DNA from 2 places in the Saccharopolyspora karakumensis genome. Region 2 is predicted to be linked to the other one. Evidence: riboswitches for the same ligand, from Rfam matches in the RefSeq annotation. Region 2 holds a riboswitch; the other holds the start of a gene.
What was found. A riboswitch is a leader RNA that binds a small molecule or an ion and turns the genes downstream of it on or off. The one in region 2 is predicted to bind glycine.
Positions count from the first base shown of each region.

Region 1: it holds a riboswitch for glycine, as region 2 does, so the genes downstream of both, gcvP (aminomethyl-transferring glycine dehydrogenase) here and gcvH (glycine cleavage system protein GcvH) in region 2, are expected to answer to the same signal.

Region 1 is NZ_SMLA01000062.1:21,396-28,528, forward strand. It holds gene gcvH (glycine cleavage system protein GcvH) at 1-272, shown strand, start outside; gene garA (glycogen accumulation regulator GarA) at 390-857, shown strand; gene E1202_RS26925 (bifunctional nuclease family protein) at 1,253-1,729, shown strand; gene E1202_RS26930 (MerR family transcriptional regulator) at 2,001-2,573, shown strand; glycine riboswitch at 2,657-2,758, shown strand; gene gcvP (aminomethyl-transferring glycine dehydrogenase) at 2,920-5,808, shown strand; gene E1202_RS26940 (HesB/YadR/YfhF-family protein) at 5,893-6,162, shown strand; gene E1202_RS26945 (energy-coupling factor ABC transporter permease) at 6,564-7,133, shown strand, end outside.
Region 2 is NZ_SMLA01000001.1:164,145-171,277, reverse strand. It holds gene E1202_RS00815 (ABC transporter ATP-binding protein) at 1-272, opposite strand, end outside; gene E1202_RS00810 (hypothetical protein) at 407-919, opposite strand; gene ald (alanine dehydrogenase) at 1,432-2,547, opposite strand; gene E1202_RS00800 (PucR family transcriptional regulator) at 2,724-4,277, opposite strand; glycine riboswitch at 4,388-4,483, shown strand; glycine riboswitch at 4,484-4,576, shown strand; gene gcvH (glycine cleavage system protein GcvH) at 4,629-5,000, shown strand; gene E1202_RS00790 (L-serine ammonia-lyase) at 5,032-6,387, shown strand; gene E1202_RS00785 (MarR family winged helix-turn-helix transcriptional regulator) at 6,543-7,016, shown strand; gene E1202_RS00780 (organic hydroperoxide resistance protein) at 7,013-7,133, shown strand, end outside.

The sequences.
Region 1 (7,133 bases), on a different contig from region 2:
TGGTGTTCGTCCAGCTCCCCGAGGTGGGGCAGCAGGTCGCCGCCGGGGACTCGATGGGCGAGGTGGAGTCGACCAAGAGCGTCTCCGACATCTACGCCCCGGTGACGGGTGAGATCACCGCCGGCAACTCCGCGCTGGAGGACCAGCCGGAGCTGGTCAACTCGGACGCCGCGGGCGAGGGCTGGATGGTGGAGATCCGGCTCGCCGACCCGGAGCAGCTGTCCGGTCTGCTCGACGCCGAGGGTTACCAGAAGCTGATCGACCAGGCATGATCGTCCTGCTCTGAGGCATCCGTGGGATGATGAGGGAGTCGCTCGTCCCGGGGCTGTCCAGGCACGGTACGTTGGGCGCATACTTGGCACGATCTATCCGCGTAGAGGAGAGCTCAGGTGAGCCAAAACAGCGGCTTCGGCGACGTTCCGCCGGAGCAGTCACCGGAGACCACCTCGGTCTTCAGGCCCTTCCTCTCGGAGCCGGAAAGCACCGAGAGCGCGGCCCCGGAACCTGCCTCCGCATCCGGGGTCGATGCGCTGCCGGCGGGTTCCGCCCTGCTGGTGGTCAAGCGCGGCCCCAACGCGGGTTCGCGTTTCCTGCTGGACCGGGAGACCACCAGCGCCGGCCGGCACCCGGACAGCGACATCTTCCTCGATGACGTGACGGTTTCCCGGCGGCACGCCGAGTTCCGCCGCGAGGGCAACGACTTCGTGGTGGTCGACGTGGGCAGCCTCAACGGCACCTACGTGAACCGGGAGCCGGTGGACACCTCGGTGCTCGCCAACGGCGACGAGGTCCAGATCGGTAAGTTCCGCCTGGTGTTCCTGACCGGGCCGATCGATGGGGGCCAGGGCGGCCGCTGAGGCCGTCGAACAGGGCTTTTCAACCCGTCAGCGGGGCGACGCCACACGAGGCGTCGCCCCGCTGACGCATGAGGCAGCTGCGCCGCTCGCGCGCGGATGTCGTCCCCTTCGCCGGGAATTTCCCGGCGCCACGAGCGGTTTTCACAGCGCAGCAGGGCATTTCCGGCGGCTTCGACCGGGCCCTGCGCGGTGTATCGTGCTGGGTATTGCTCAACGACGAGCTCGCCAGCGGTCCGGGCCGTGGGCCCCGACAACAACGACCGCGACGGTGGTGGTCCGCCGGGACCACCGATGGAAGGGCGTGTCCGCCGTATCGCGGGTAGCGTCGGAGGCGTCGGTGCGGGACCCTCGACGGGGATGTCACGCTTCGGCGCGCTGGAGGAGGCGATGTGACGATGAGCAGCGAGATGCGCGTCGTCGGCGTGCGAGTTGAACTACCAGCCAACCAGCCGATCCTGCTGTTGCGCGAGGCCCAGGGCGAGCGCTACCTGCCGATCTGGATCGGGTCGGTCGAAGCGACGGCCATCGCCCTGGAGCAGCAGGGCGTGCGGCCCCAGCGGCCGCTCACGCACGACCTGCTCAAGGACGTCATCGGAGCCCTGGGCCGCGACCTGGAGCAGGTGCGGATCACCGACCTGCAGGAGGGCACCTTCTTCGCCGAGCTGGTGTTCGACGGTGATGTGCGGGTGTCCGCGCGGCCGAGCGACTCGGTGGCGCTGGCGTTGCGCATCGGAGTTCCGATCCACGCCGACGAGTCGGTCCTCGACGAGGCCGGGTTGATCATTCCGGACGAGCAGGAGGACGAGGTGGAGAAGTTCCGCGAATTCCTCGACTCCGTCTCCCCGGAGGACTTCCGCGGCGCCGACACCTGAGGACCGGCGCTACGGGTCCTAGTCCGAACAGACCACACCGGCCCCCGGGTTGCACCAGCAGCCCGGGGGCCGGGTTCTTGCTCCGGCGAACGGGAGCGCGCGCGGCCCGCGCGTCGCGTTGACCCGCCTGCTGAGCGGGCATACCTTCGGACTTACGCGAATTGCCCCGGTGTGATTCAGCCGGTGTACGGCTTCGCGGCCCTGGATCGCAAACGGTCCGGGCGCTGGTGATCGTCGTCGTCGGCTTCGGGCCGGACGAGGGGAGGCAGGCGTGGTGGAGGAAGCAGCGACCTCGGATGCTGCGGAGCAGGGTGAGCTGTTCCCCGACGCCTCTGCCCCGGACGAACTGGTCGGTTACCGCGGGCCGGCGGCCTGCCAGATCGCGGGCATCACCTACCGGCAGCTCGACTACTGGGCTCGCACCAAGCTGGTCGGGCCGTCCATCCGCGGCGCCGCCGGGTCGGGTTCGCAGCGGTTGTACTCGTTCAAGGACATCCTGGTGCTCAAGGTCGTCAAGCGCCTGCTGGACACCGGGGTGTCGCTGCACAACATCCGGGTCGCGGTGGAGCACCTGCGCAAGCGCGGCGTTCAGGACCTGGCGAAGCTGACGCTGTTCAGCGACGGCACCACGGTCTACGAGTGCACCTCCGCGGAGGAGGTGGTAGATCTGCTGCAGGGCGGCCAGGGAGTGTTCGGCATCGCGGTCAGCGGTGCGATGCGCGAGATCAGCGGGACCATCCACGAGTTCCCGGCCGAGCGGGCCGACGGTGGCGAGAACATCGAGTCGGCGATCAACGACGAGCTCGCGGCCCGCCGCCGCGACCGCCAGGCGGAGACCGGCTGAACGACCGGCATCGTCCATGTGTGCGGTAGCCGACATTGATGGTCTGATAAGCCGCGTTGATCGGGTACTCTGAGCGCCATCGCCGACCCCGTGCGGGAGAGTCCGGTCCTGGTCTTGCCAGGGCAGGCGCCGAAGGAGCAACTCTCCCCGACAACCTCTCAGGCCACCTGGACCGCACGGGCGAGATACCTCTGGAAAGCGGGCACACCTAGCGTGAGCCCCGCCGACGGTGCAAGCCCGGTCCGCCGGGTGAAGCTCTCAGGCGTTCGCTCCGCGAACGGGGACAGAGGGGGAGAGCAGCATCCGCTGCCACCCTTTGTTCGCCGCGATGAGTGAGGTTTTGGCGATGACCGACGCGACGCACGACCGCATCCCTCTGGCCGCGCTGGAGCACGGCAGGCCGTTCGCTGACCGCCACGTCGGGCCGATGCCCGCCGAACTGGCCCGCATGCTCGACGTCATCGGCGTCGGCTCCCTGGAAGAGCTCGGTCAGAAGGCCGTCCCGGACACCATCCGCGAGGGCGACCTGCAGCTGTCGCTGCCGGAGCCGGCCACCGAGACCGAGGCGCTGGCGGAGCTGCGCGACCTCGCCGGTCGCTGCACCCCGCACACCGAGATGATCGGCCTGGGCTACTACGGCACGGTCACCCCGCCGGTGATCCTGCGCAACGTGCTGGAGAGCCCCGCCTGGTACACCGCCTACACGCCCTACCAGCCGGAGATCTCGCAGGGCCGGCTGGAGGCGCTGCTGAACTTCCAGACCGTGGTCGCCGACTTGGCCGGGGTTCCGGTCTCCAACGCCTCGATGCTCGACGAGGCCACCGCGGCGGCCGAGGGCATGACCCTGGTGCGCCGCGCGGGCAAGTCCAAGTCGCCGCGCTTCCTGGTCGACGCCGACACGCTGCCGCAGACCATCGCGGTCATCGAGACCCGCGCCGAGCCGCTGGGCATCGAGGTCGTGGTCGCCGACCTGACCTCCGGTGAGCTGCCCGAGGGCGAGTTCTTCGGGGCGCTGCTGTCCTACCCGGGTGCCTCCGGGGCGGTGCGCGACCACGAGGCGCTGATCGCCGCGATCCACGAGCGCGGCGCGAAGGTCGTCGTGGCCACCGACCTGCTGGCGCTGACGCTGCTGCGCGCGCCCGGCGAGATCGGTGCCGACGTGGTCGTGGGCAGCACCCAGCGCTTCGGCGTGCCGATGGGCTTCGGCGGTCCGCACGCCGGGTTCATGGCCGTAGCCAAGGGCCTGGAGCGGCAGCTGCCGGGCCGCCTGGTGGGCGTGAGCGTCGACGTCGAGGGCAACCAGGCGTACCGGCTCGCGCTGCAGACCCGCGAGCAGCACATCCGCCGTGAGAAGGCCACCAGCAACATCTGCACCGCGCAGGTGCTGCTGGCCGTGGTCGCCTCGATGTACGCGGTCTACCACGGTCCGGACGGGCTCAAGGCGATCGCGACCCGCGCGCACCGGATGGCCAGCGTGCTGGCCGAGCAGCTGCGCCGCGGCGGTGTCGAGGTCGTGCACGCCGAGTTCTTCGACACCGTGGTCGCCAAGGTCCCCGGCAAGGCCGACGAGGTGCTGGCGGCCGCGCGCCTCGGCGGGGTGAACCTGCGCCGCGTGGACTCCGACCACGTGGGCATCAGCTGCGACGAGACCACCACCCGCGCGCACCTGGCCGCGGTGTGGGAGGCCTTCGGCGTGACGCCCGGTGACGTCGACCGGCTCGACGTCGAGACCGACGACGCGCTGCCGGGCGCGCTGGCCCGCACGTCGGAGTACCTGACGCACCCGGTGTTCCACACGCACCGCTCCGAGACCTCGCTGCTGCGCTACCTGCGGCAGCTGTCGGACAAGGACATCGCGCTGGACCGCAGCATGATCCCGCTGGGCTCGTGCACGATGAAGCTCAACGCGACCGCGGAGATGGAGCCGATCACCTGGCCCGAGTTCTCCTCGCTGCACCCCTTCGCGCCCGCGCAGGACGCCGAAGGCCTGCTCAAGGTCGTCTCCGACCTGCAGGAATGGCTCGCGGAGGTCACCGGCTACGACGCGGTCAGCCTGCAGCCCAACGCGGGCAGCCAGGGCGAGTTCGCGGGTCTGCTGGCCATCCGCGCCTACCACCACAGCCGTGGTGAGGCCGAGCGCGAGGTGTGCCTGATCCCGGCGAGCGCGCACGGCACCAACGCCGCCAGCGCCGTGATGGCCGGGATGCGCGTGGTCGTGGTCCGCTGCGACGAGCAGGGCAACATCGAGATGGACCACCTGCGCGAGCTCGTCGGCAAGCACGCTCAGGACCTCGCCGCGATCATGATCACCTACCCGTCCACCCACGGCGTCTACGAGGACACCGTGCGGGAGGTCTGCGGGCTGGTGCACGACGCGGGCGGCCAGGTCTACGTCGACGGCGCGAACCTCAACGCGCTGATCGGACTGGCCCGGATGGGCAAGTTCGGTTCCGATGTCTCGCACCTGAACCTGCACAAGACCTTCTGCATCCCGCACGGCGGTGGCGGTCCGGGCGTCGGCCCGATCGGCGTCCGCGAGCACCTCTCGCCGTTCCTGCCCAACCACCCGCTGCAGCCCGCCGCCGGTCCGGCCACCGGTGTCGGCCCGATCAGCGCCGCCCCGTGGGGCAGCGCCTCGATCCTGCCGATCTCCTGGGCCTACGTGCGGATGATGGGCGCCGACGGCCTGCGCCGCGCGACCCTGACCGCGGTGGCCGCCGCCAACTACGTGGCGCGGCGGTTGAGCGAGTACTTCCCGGTGCTCTACACGGGTGCGGGCGGCCTCGTCGCCCACGAGTGCATCCTGGACCTGCGGCAGATCAGCAAGACCAGCGGCATCACCGTCGACGACGTCTCCAAGCGGCTCGCCGACTACGGCATCCACGCGCCGACGATGTCCTTCCCGGTCGCGGGCACGCTGATGGTCGAGCCGACCGAGAGCGAGAACCTCGCCGAGCTGGACCGCTTCTGCGAGGCGATGATCGCCATCCGCGCCGAGATCGACAAGGTCGTCGCAGGGCAGTGGCCCGCCGACGACAACCCGCTGGTCGGTGCCCCGCACACGGCGGCCAGCCTCGCCAAGGAGTGGGTCCACGCCTACTCCCGCGAGGAGGCGGCCTACCCGCTGGGCACGGACGCGATCAAGGTGTTCCCGCCGGTCCGGCGCATCGACGGTGCCAAGGGCGACCGCAACCTGGTCTGCTCCTGCCCGCCGTTGGAGGCGTACCAGGGCTGAGTCGGCGGGTCGGTTTGCGCGTCCGGTCGCGACGATGACACGGTGGCCTCTTCAACCGACCGGCTCCGAGAGGAGTTGAGCACCATGCTCACCATCAGTGAGAGCGCCGTTGAGGTCATCAAGCTCGTCCTCGTCGGCGGCGACTCTCCGGCCAGCTCGGGCTTGCGCATCGCGCCGGCCGGACAGGGGCTGCAGGCGTCGATCGCCGAGGAACCCCAGGAGGGCGACGAGGTGATCGAGGAGAACGGCGTCCGGATCTTCCTGGAGAAGGAGGTCTCGGAGCTCCTGGGCGACAAGACCCTGGACGCCGAGAAGGACAGCAACGGCGAACTGGCACTGGCCGTGCGGGACTGACCTCTGCAGGTGATTCCGCGTGGCCGTTTGGTTGGCGGTGCGGGTGGCGGGACCTCAGACGCCGTCTGGGGCCGGGCGCAACTCCTGATGTATGCCGCCAATACACGGCGTCGCGGCGTCGTCCCCAGACGACGTCTGAGAACCCGCGGCGGTGCGGGTTGCGAGGGCGGTCTTCACGCCTCGCGGCTTCGCCGCTCGCACGACCTCAGAACGGACTCTTGAGCCGTCGACCCGGGTGTTGCGCCCGGGTCGACGGCTTTTTCGGGCTTGAGTGCGAGGAGGACCTCTTGCCAGGACCTGGTGATAGCGGGTGATCGGCAACTACCCTTGACCGGCGGTTGTTCCACCGGGGAGCACCGGTTCGCAGGAGAGGAAGTCCAGTGCCGACCACGACGCTCGCCATGCACATGAGCGACGGGCTGCTCGACGCCCGCACGGCGGTGCTGTTCGCCGTCGTGGCGATAGCCGGCCTGTCGGTGGCGCTGGTGCGCGCGAGGGCCGATCTGGACGACCGCACGGCCCCGATGGCCGGTCTGGTCGCGGCGTTCGTCTTCGCCGCGCAGATGATCAACTTCCCGGTGCTGCCGGGCGTGAGCGGGCACCTGCTCGGCGGTGCGCTGGCCGCGATCCTGGCGGGCCCGTGGGTCGGAGCGCTGTGCGTGGCGATCGTGCTGGTCGTCCAGTCGCTGCTGTTCGCCGACGGCGGCCTGACGATGCTCGGCGCGAACATCACGAACATGGCGTTGATCGGCACCGCCGTCGGCTACCTGGTGGCGCTGGCGCTGCGGAAGCCGGCCACCCGCAGCCGGGCCGGGCTGCTGGCCACCGCGTTCATCGCGGGGTGGGTCAACACCGTGCTCGCTTCCTGCGGCTTCCTCGTCGAGTACGCCATCGGCGGCGCCGCCGGGTTCGACCTGGCCACGGTCTCGGTGGCGATGATCGGCGTGCACGGCCTGATCGGCCTGGGCGAG
Region 2 (7,133 bases):
TGGAATCCGTGCGCGTCGAGCACGGCGCCGACGACACCACCGGGGTTCGGCAGCCGGTTGAACGGCAGTCCGTTGATGGTCGCGGTGCCCGAGGTGGGCGTGACCAGGCCGAGGATCATGCGCAGTGCGGTGGTCTTGCCGGCCCCGTTCGGGCCCAGGAAGCCGGTGACGGCCCCGGGCTGCACTGTGAAGCTGAGGTCTTGCACCGCGTGCACGGGCCCGAATCTCTTGTTCAGCCCTTGCACGTGGATGCGACCGCTGCCGTCGTGCACACGCCCTCCCACGTCCGGTCACCCGTCAGTGTGTCACCCCTGATGGCTCCATCCTGCCGGACAGGTGGGGCCGTGAAGGTGTGGTGTCGTGGCCGCTGCGGGTCGCGGGTGCCGGATGCGGGGGAGTCAGCAGGTCAGGCGCGTTCGACCACCGCTGCGCGGTAGATCCTGCTGTGGTCGGTCTCCAACCGTTCGGCCAGCGGCGGTGGGGTCGTGGGCGCGGTCGTGAGGTCGGGGCGGATGAACTCGTCGGTGTCCCAGTCGGAGGGCCCGGGGCCGGTGGCGGACACGATCGGCTCGGGGATCACCGCGACCGCGGGTTCGGGATTCCGGGGGAGGTGGGACCCGGTTTGGCGGCGAAGCCTGGCGCGGCGTTCCGATGATCCGGAGCGCTCGGTGATCAGCTGGTGGTGCGCGGCCTGCCACACCTTGCAGGGCCAGGGTCTGCGGCGCAGCGTTCCCCGGCAGGACGGGCAGCGCCCGTCGGAGTCCGGCTCGTGATCGTCTAACAGGGTTCGAAGGGCTTCGGTAAAGCGATACAGCTCGGTTCGGGCAATCGGTAGCAGCACTTCGGGGGCGTCTTCGCCCATCACTCGGTCCAGGGCGTCGAGCCGATCGAGAACCGCCTTGCGCAGTGCCGTGTCCATCACGTTTTTCTCCCACCCGTCAGCGCGTTTTCCTGCATCGAAGTTTCCGCCGGAGAACGACGGATCATCCGTCACCCGCCGTTACTCCGATGGGTGACATCGGCATCGCGGGTTCACGCCTGCACGGGCACCCGACGAGACTCACCCCATCGAGTGGTTATCGATTCGGCTGGCAATTGGCGGCGAAGTGCTCGCTCACGTCGTCGGCAAACCGGCGATCTTCCCCTACACTGAGAGTGGCGGCCTGCTCCCGGTGACCCCCAGGCTGGTTGAGCGGGCCGCCCCTATTTTGCCTTTTCGCGGTGAATCCGATTCCTGGAAGGGCGAATTGCGCTGCATTCGCCACTTCGGTTACCGGCCAACCAATTCGAATTGGAACTCGGTGCAAGTTTCCGACCGGGGCCGTCGCTGTTGATGTGCGCAGGGAACCTTCCTGTCACAGCACAGCGGGCGGACCGCGAGGAAGGGAACCTTCCGCGCAGCCCGCCCGCTCACTCAGGCGCCGAGAGACCTCAGCCCAGGACGCTGCTCAGCGCCACCGAGGTGCGGTCGTGCGCCTCGGCGACGGCCTTGTTGACCAGGTCGCCCGCGTGGGTGTTGAGGCCGCCGGCCAGCGCGGCATCCGCGCGGCACGCCTGCTGCCAACCGGCGTCGGCGATGCGCAGCACGTAGGGGAGCGTCACGTTGGTCAGCGCGTGCGTGGACGTGGTGGGCACCGCGCCCGGCATGTTGGCCACGCAGTAGAAGACCGAGTCGTGCACCCGGTAGGTCGGGTCGTCGTGCGTGGTCGGCCGGGAGTCGGCGAAGCACCCGCCCTGGTCGATGGCGATGTCGACCAGCACGCTGCCGGCCTTCATCTCCGAGACCAGGTGGTTGGACACCAGCTTGGGAGCCTTCGCGCCGGCGATCAGCACCGCGCCGATCACCAGGTCGGCAGCGCGAACCGACTGCTCGACGGTGTAGCGGTTGGACGCGACCGTGCGGATCTGGCCGTGGAAGTCGCGGTCGATCTCGCGCAGCTTGTCGACGTTGGTGTCCAGCAGCTCCACCTCGGCACCCATGCCCAAGGCCACCCGAGCCGCGTTGAGGCCGGCGACCCCGCCGCCGATCACCACGACCCGCGCCGGGTGAACCCCGGGAACTCCGCCGGGCAGCACACCACGACCGCCGCTGGGCGCCATCAGCGAATGCGCACCCACCAGCGGCGCCAACCGCCCGGCGACCTCGCTCATCGGCGCCAGCAGTGGCAACCCGCCGTCCCCGGTCTGCACGGTCTCGTAGGCGATGCCGGTGATGCCCGAGGTCAGCATCGCGTCGGTCAGCTCAGCGGAGGCGGCCAGGTGCAGGTAGGTGAACAGCACCTGGTCCCGGCGCAACCGCGGGTACTCCTCGGCGATCGGCTCCTTGACCTTGAGCACGAGGTCGCCTTCCGCCCACACGTCGTCGGCCGTGGCCAGCACCTTCGCGCCGGAGGCGAGGTAGTCCTCATCGGGGATGGAGGAGCCGGCACCGGCTTCCGCCTCGACGAAAACGTCGTGACCACGGGCGGTCAACTCGTGCACACCGGCTGGGGTGATCGCGACCCGGTACTCGTTGTTCTTGATCTCGCGAGGCACTGCGATCTTCACCGTGGGGTCCTTTCGTCGTGTGGAAACAACGATCGGACGACGTGACGCACAGCGCATCATTTCCACGGCATGAGATTGGGCAGGGGTGTTTGTGCCACCAGCACAACGTGCGTGCTCGCGGGCAGGGCAGAAGTGGCAGATCGGTTCCCATGCCCGCGCTCGCCGCGGCGCCCGGCTCAGCCGTGCTGCGCCCAGCGCTCCGCCAGCAACTGCACCAGCAGCGCGGACCGGACGTCCGGGTCGTCGAGATCGACCTCCACCAGCTGGCCGATACGCTTCATCCGGTACCGGAAGGTGTTGGGGTGCACCCGGAGCTCGCGGCTCGCCTGACGTGGGTCTCCCGGGTGCCGCAGCCAGGCGTGCAGGGTCGCCTGGTAATCGGTGCCCTGCCCGCGATCGTGCTCGCGCAGCACCGCCAAGGGACCCAGCGCGGCAACACCGGCGTCGGTGGCGGCGCCGGCCATCCGGCTGAGGACCAGCAGGTGCCACAGGTCTTCGTAGACCGCGACGGGCTGCCGCACCAATCCCGTGCGCAGCATCCCGATCAGCTCGTCGGCCTGGGCTCGGGAGCCCGGGATGTCGGTGACCGCCACGGACGTTCCCACCGCGACGAGCGGGCGAGGGGACAGGTCGTGCGACAGCAGCGCCTGCCGCAACTCCGGCCAGCCGCCCCCGCGCGCCCGGTCGGGCACCAGCGCGTAGAGCACCGTGCCGATCTCGGTGACCAGCGGCCGTCGTCCGATGCCCCGCGTGATCCACTCCCACATCGCCAGCCGCTGTCCCTCGGCCGGTTCGTCGGAGGCGGGCATCTCGATCGCGATGACGCGGTGCTCCTCGTTGGGCACCGCCAGTTCACTGGCCGCCGCGCGCCACCCGTCGCCGCCGTCGAGCAGCAGCCGCACCTGCTCGGCCGTCCTCCGACGCTGCACGTCGGCGACCGCGCGCCAGCGCAACAGCTGCAGCGCCACCAGCGGTGCCGTGTCGGCGAAGGCGGTCGCGCGCTCCTCCGAGACGGGGCCGGGCACCACCGCCCACATCGAGCCGAGCAGTTCGCCGCCCATCCTGATCGGCATCACCAGGCGCGGCAGCGTCCCGTCCTGCTGGGCGGGCACGAAGATCGCCGAACTGCCCTTGGTGAGCTGCCGGAACGTGCCGCGGGCGCGGAACTTCGCGAGCACGTCGTCCGGTTGCTTGCGACCCATGATCGTGGAGACCCGCGCCGGATCGGTCAGGTCCTGCCGGGCTGAGTACGCCAGCACCTGCGAATGGGCGTCTTCGAGGGTCACCGGCGCGTCCACGACGTCGGCGACCGCGTCGGCGAGCCGGAACAGGTCCGCGACACCGATGCCGCTCTCCTCCGCCTGCCTGATCCCGCCCGCCAGGGCCGCGCGGATCAGCCACACCAGCTGCGCCCACGCGGTGCCCGGACGCACCTCCACCAGCGCCACGTCGGCGCCGCGCACGGCTTCCACGACAGCGGCCTCAGCGGACACCGGTGGCTTGAGCAGCACCGCGGCCGCGCCCTGCTCACCGCAGTCGCGCACCAGCCGCACCGCCTGCTCGACATCGCCGATCCCCACCCCCAGCACCAGGTCGCCGCCGGTCGCCCTCGTGGGCTGATCGGGTTCGGCGATCACCACGTCGCCGGCGACGGTGTTGGGTTCCGGGCTGAACACGGTGCGCAGCAGGGCCGGGCCCACCCGCTCGACCAGCGCCCGGATGTCGAGCATCGAAGGGTCCTCCTCGACCAAGGACGTGCCGGCGGAGATCACATGTCCATTGACAGTCTCGCTGGCCCGTTTATCGTTGCTGAGCAAGCCGACAATCGCATACCGGCCATCGACCCCGTGCGGGAGAGACCCTGCCAGCAGTGCAGGGCGCCGAAGGAGCAACACTCCCCAGCAAACTCTCAGGCACCCATGACCGCTCGGGCGAGGCAACTCTGGAAAGCGTCCGTCACCGACGGGCCACCCACGGTGCAAGCCGCTCGCGCGGCGAAGCTCTCAGGTTCCGCAACAGAGGGGGAGGCCCAGCCGAAACCGGGGACCAGCGTCCCTTCGAACAGCTATGGAGCCTCCCTCATGTCGCTTCCCGCGAACCTGGCCTACACCGAAGAGCACGAGTGGATCGAGGACCGCGGCGAGGTCGCGCGCATCGGCATCACCGAGCACGCCGCCGGCGCCCTGGGTGACATCGTCTTCGTGCAGCTCCCCGAGGTCGGCGACCAGATCGAGTCCGGCCAGGCGTGTGGCGAGCTGGAGTCCACCAAGTCCGTCAGCGACCTGTTCGCGCCGGTCACCGGCGAGGTCGTGGCCATCAACGAGTCCGTTGTGGACGACCCGGCCGTGGTCAACGCCGACCCCTACGGCGAGGGCTGGCTGATCGAGGTGCGCGTGACCGAGACGGGTGCGACCCTCACGGCCCAGCAGTACTCGGAATTGATCAACGAGTAAACGCGGAGCCCGGAACGAGGCGAGACGATCAATGACGATCAGTGTCTTCGACCTGTTCTCGGTGGGGATCGGCCCGTCCAGTTCGCACACGGTGGGGCCGATGCGCGCAGCGCAGCGGTTCACCGCGAAGTTGCGGGCGAACGGGACCATCTCCAGGGTCAACAGGGTCAAAGCGGAGTTGTTCGGTTCCCTTGGCGCGACCGGTCGCGGTCACGGCAGCCCGAACGCGGTCCTTCTCGGGTTGGAAGGGCATCGCCCCGAGTCGGTGGATCCGGTGGCCGGCGCGCAGCGCGTCGACGAGATCGACAAGAGCGGGTTGCTGCGGCTCGGCGGTGATCACGTGCTGTCCTTCACCAGTGCGCGAGACCTGGTGCTGCACCGGCGCAAATCGCTGCCGGAACATCCCAACGGCATGCGCTTCACCGCCATCGGCAACGACGGGGGTGAGCTGGAGTCCGCGGTCTACTACTCGGTGGGCGGCGGCTTCGTCGTGGATGAGGACGCGGTCGGCGCCGACCGGATCAAGGCGGATGACACAGCGGTTCCCATGCCCTTCAGCACGGGTGCCGACCTGCTGATCCGCAGCACCGAGTCGGGTCTGCCGATCAGCGGGGTGATGCTCGCCAACGAGTTGTCGTGGCGGGAGGAACCCGCGGTGCGGGCGGGGCTGCTGGACATCTGGCGGGTGATGCGGGAGTGCGTCGACAACGGTTGCCGCAACGCCGGTGAGTTGCCCGGCGGCTTGAAGGTGCGCCGGCGGGCGGCCGAGTTGGCCGCGAAGCTGACCGATCAGGACGATCCGCTGGAGTGGGTCACCCTGTTCGCGCTGGCGGTCAACGAGGAGAACGCCGCGGGCGGGCGCGTGGTGACGGCGCCGACCAACGGTGCGGCGGGCATCGTGCCCGCGGTGCTGCACTACTATGCGCGGTTCGTGCGGGGTGCCGATGAGGACGGCGTGGTGCGCTTCCTGCTCACGGCCGGGGCGATCGGCGTGCTGTTCAAGGAGAACGCGTCCATCTCCGGCGCGGAGGTCGGCTGCCAGGGTGAAGTCGGGTCGGCGTGCTCGATGGCCGCAGCCGGTTTGGCCGAAGTGCTCGGCGGCACGCCGAGCCAGGTGGAGAACGCCGCGGAGATCGCGATGGAGCACAACCTGGGGCTCACCTGCGATCCGATAGGCGGTCTGGTGCAGATCCCGTGCATCGAGCGCAACGCGGTCGCCTCGGTCAAGGCGATCACCGCTGCCCGGATGGCGCTGCGCGGCGACGGCACGCACTTCGTGTCCCTCGACAAGGTCATGAAGACGATGCGGGAGACCGGGCGCGACATGAAGGACAAGTACAAGGAGACCGCACGGGGCGGATTGGCCGTCAACGTCATCGAGTGCTGAGCAGCGGCCCGAAGTGAGGATGGGAACCTTCCTGTCATCACCTCGGGCCGTTTCGCTGCGCTGACCTGCGGAATCAAATCTCATGCGATCAACCGCGGGGATAGGCATGCACAATTCAGTTGTGCACAACTGAATTGCGCGCTACTGTTCGTCTCGTGACGACGGAATCGGGATCGACGCTGGACCGGCTGCTCTGCTTCGCGCTGCACAGCGCGTCGCGGGCTTTCACCAACCTCTACCGGCCGTTCCTCGACGAGGTCGGCCTGACCTACCCGCAGTACCTCGTGATGCTGGTGCTGTGGGAGCGCGAGTCGCTGACGGTCAAGGAACTGGGCGGCCTGCTCCGGCTCGATTCGGGAACGTTGTCGCCGCTGCTGAAGCGACTCCAGACCCGTGGGCTGCTCGTCCGCACGCGCAGCGAGACCGACGAGCGGTCCGTGCGCGTCGAGGTCACCGGCGAGGGGCGTGCGTTGCGGCAGCAGGCGCGCGACATCCCGCAGCGGATGGTCTCCGCCACCGGGATGGACCTCGGCGAGGTCGAGCAGCTGCGCTCCACATTGGAAAACCTGACGACCACGTTGAACGACGCGGCACGCCGGGTCACCGAGAATCGGGAGACGAAGCGATGACAGTTCTCTACACGGCGGAGGCCACCGCGACCGGCGAAGGTCGCAGCGGACGCACCCGCACCTCGGACGGCTTGGTCGACCTCGAACTGGCCATCCCCAAGGAGATGGGCGGCCCCG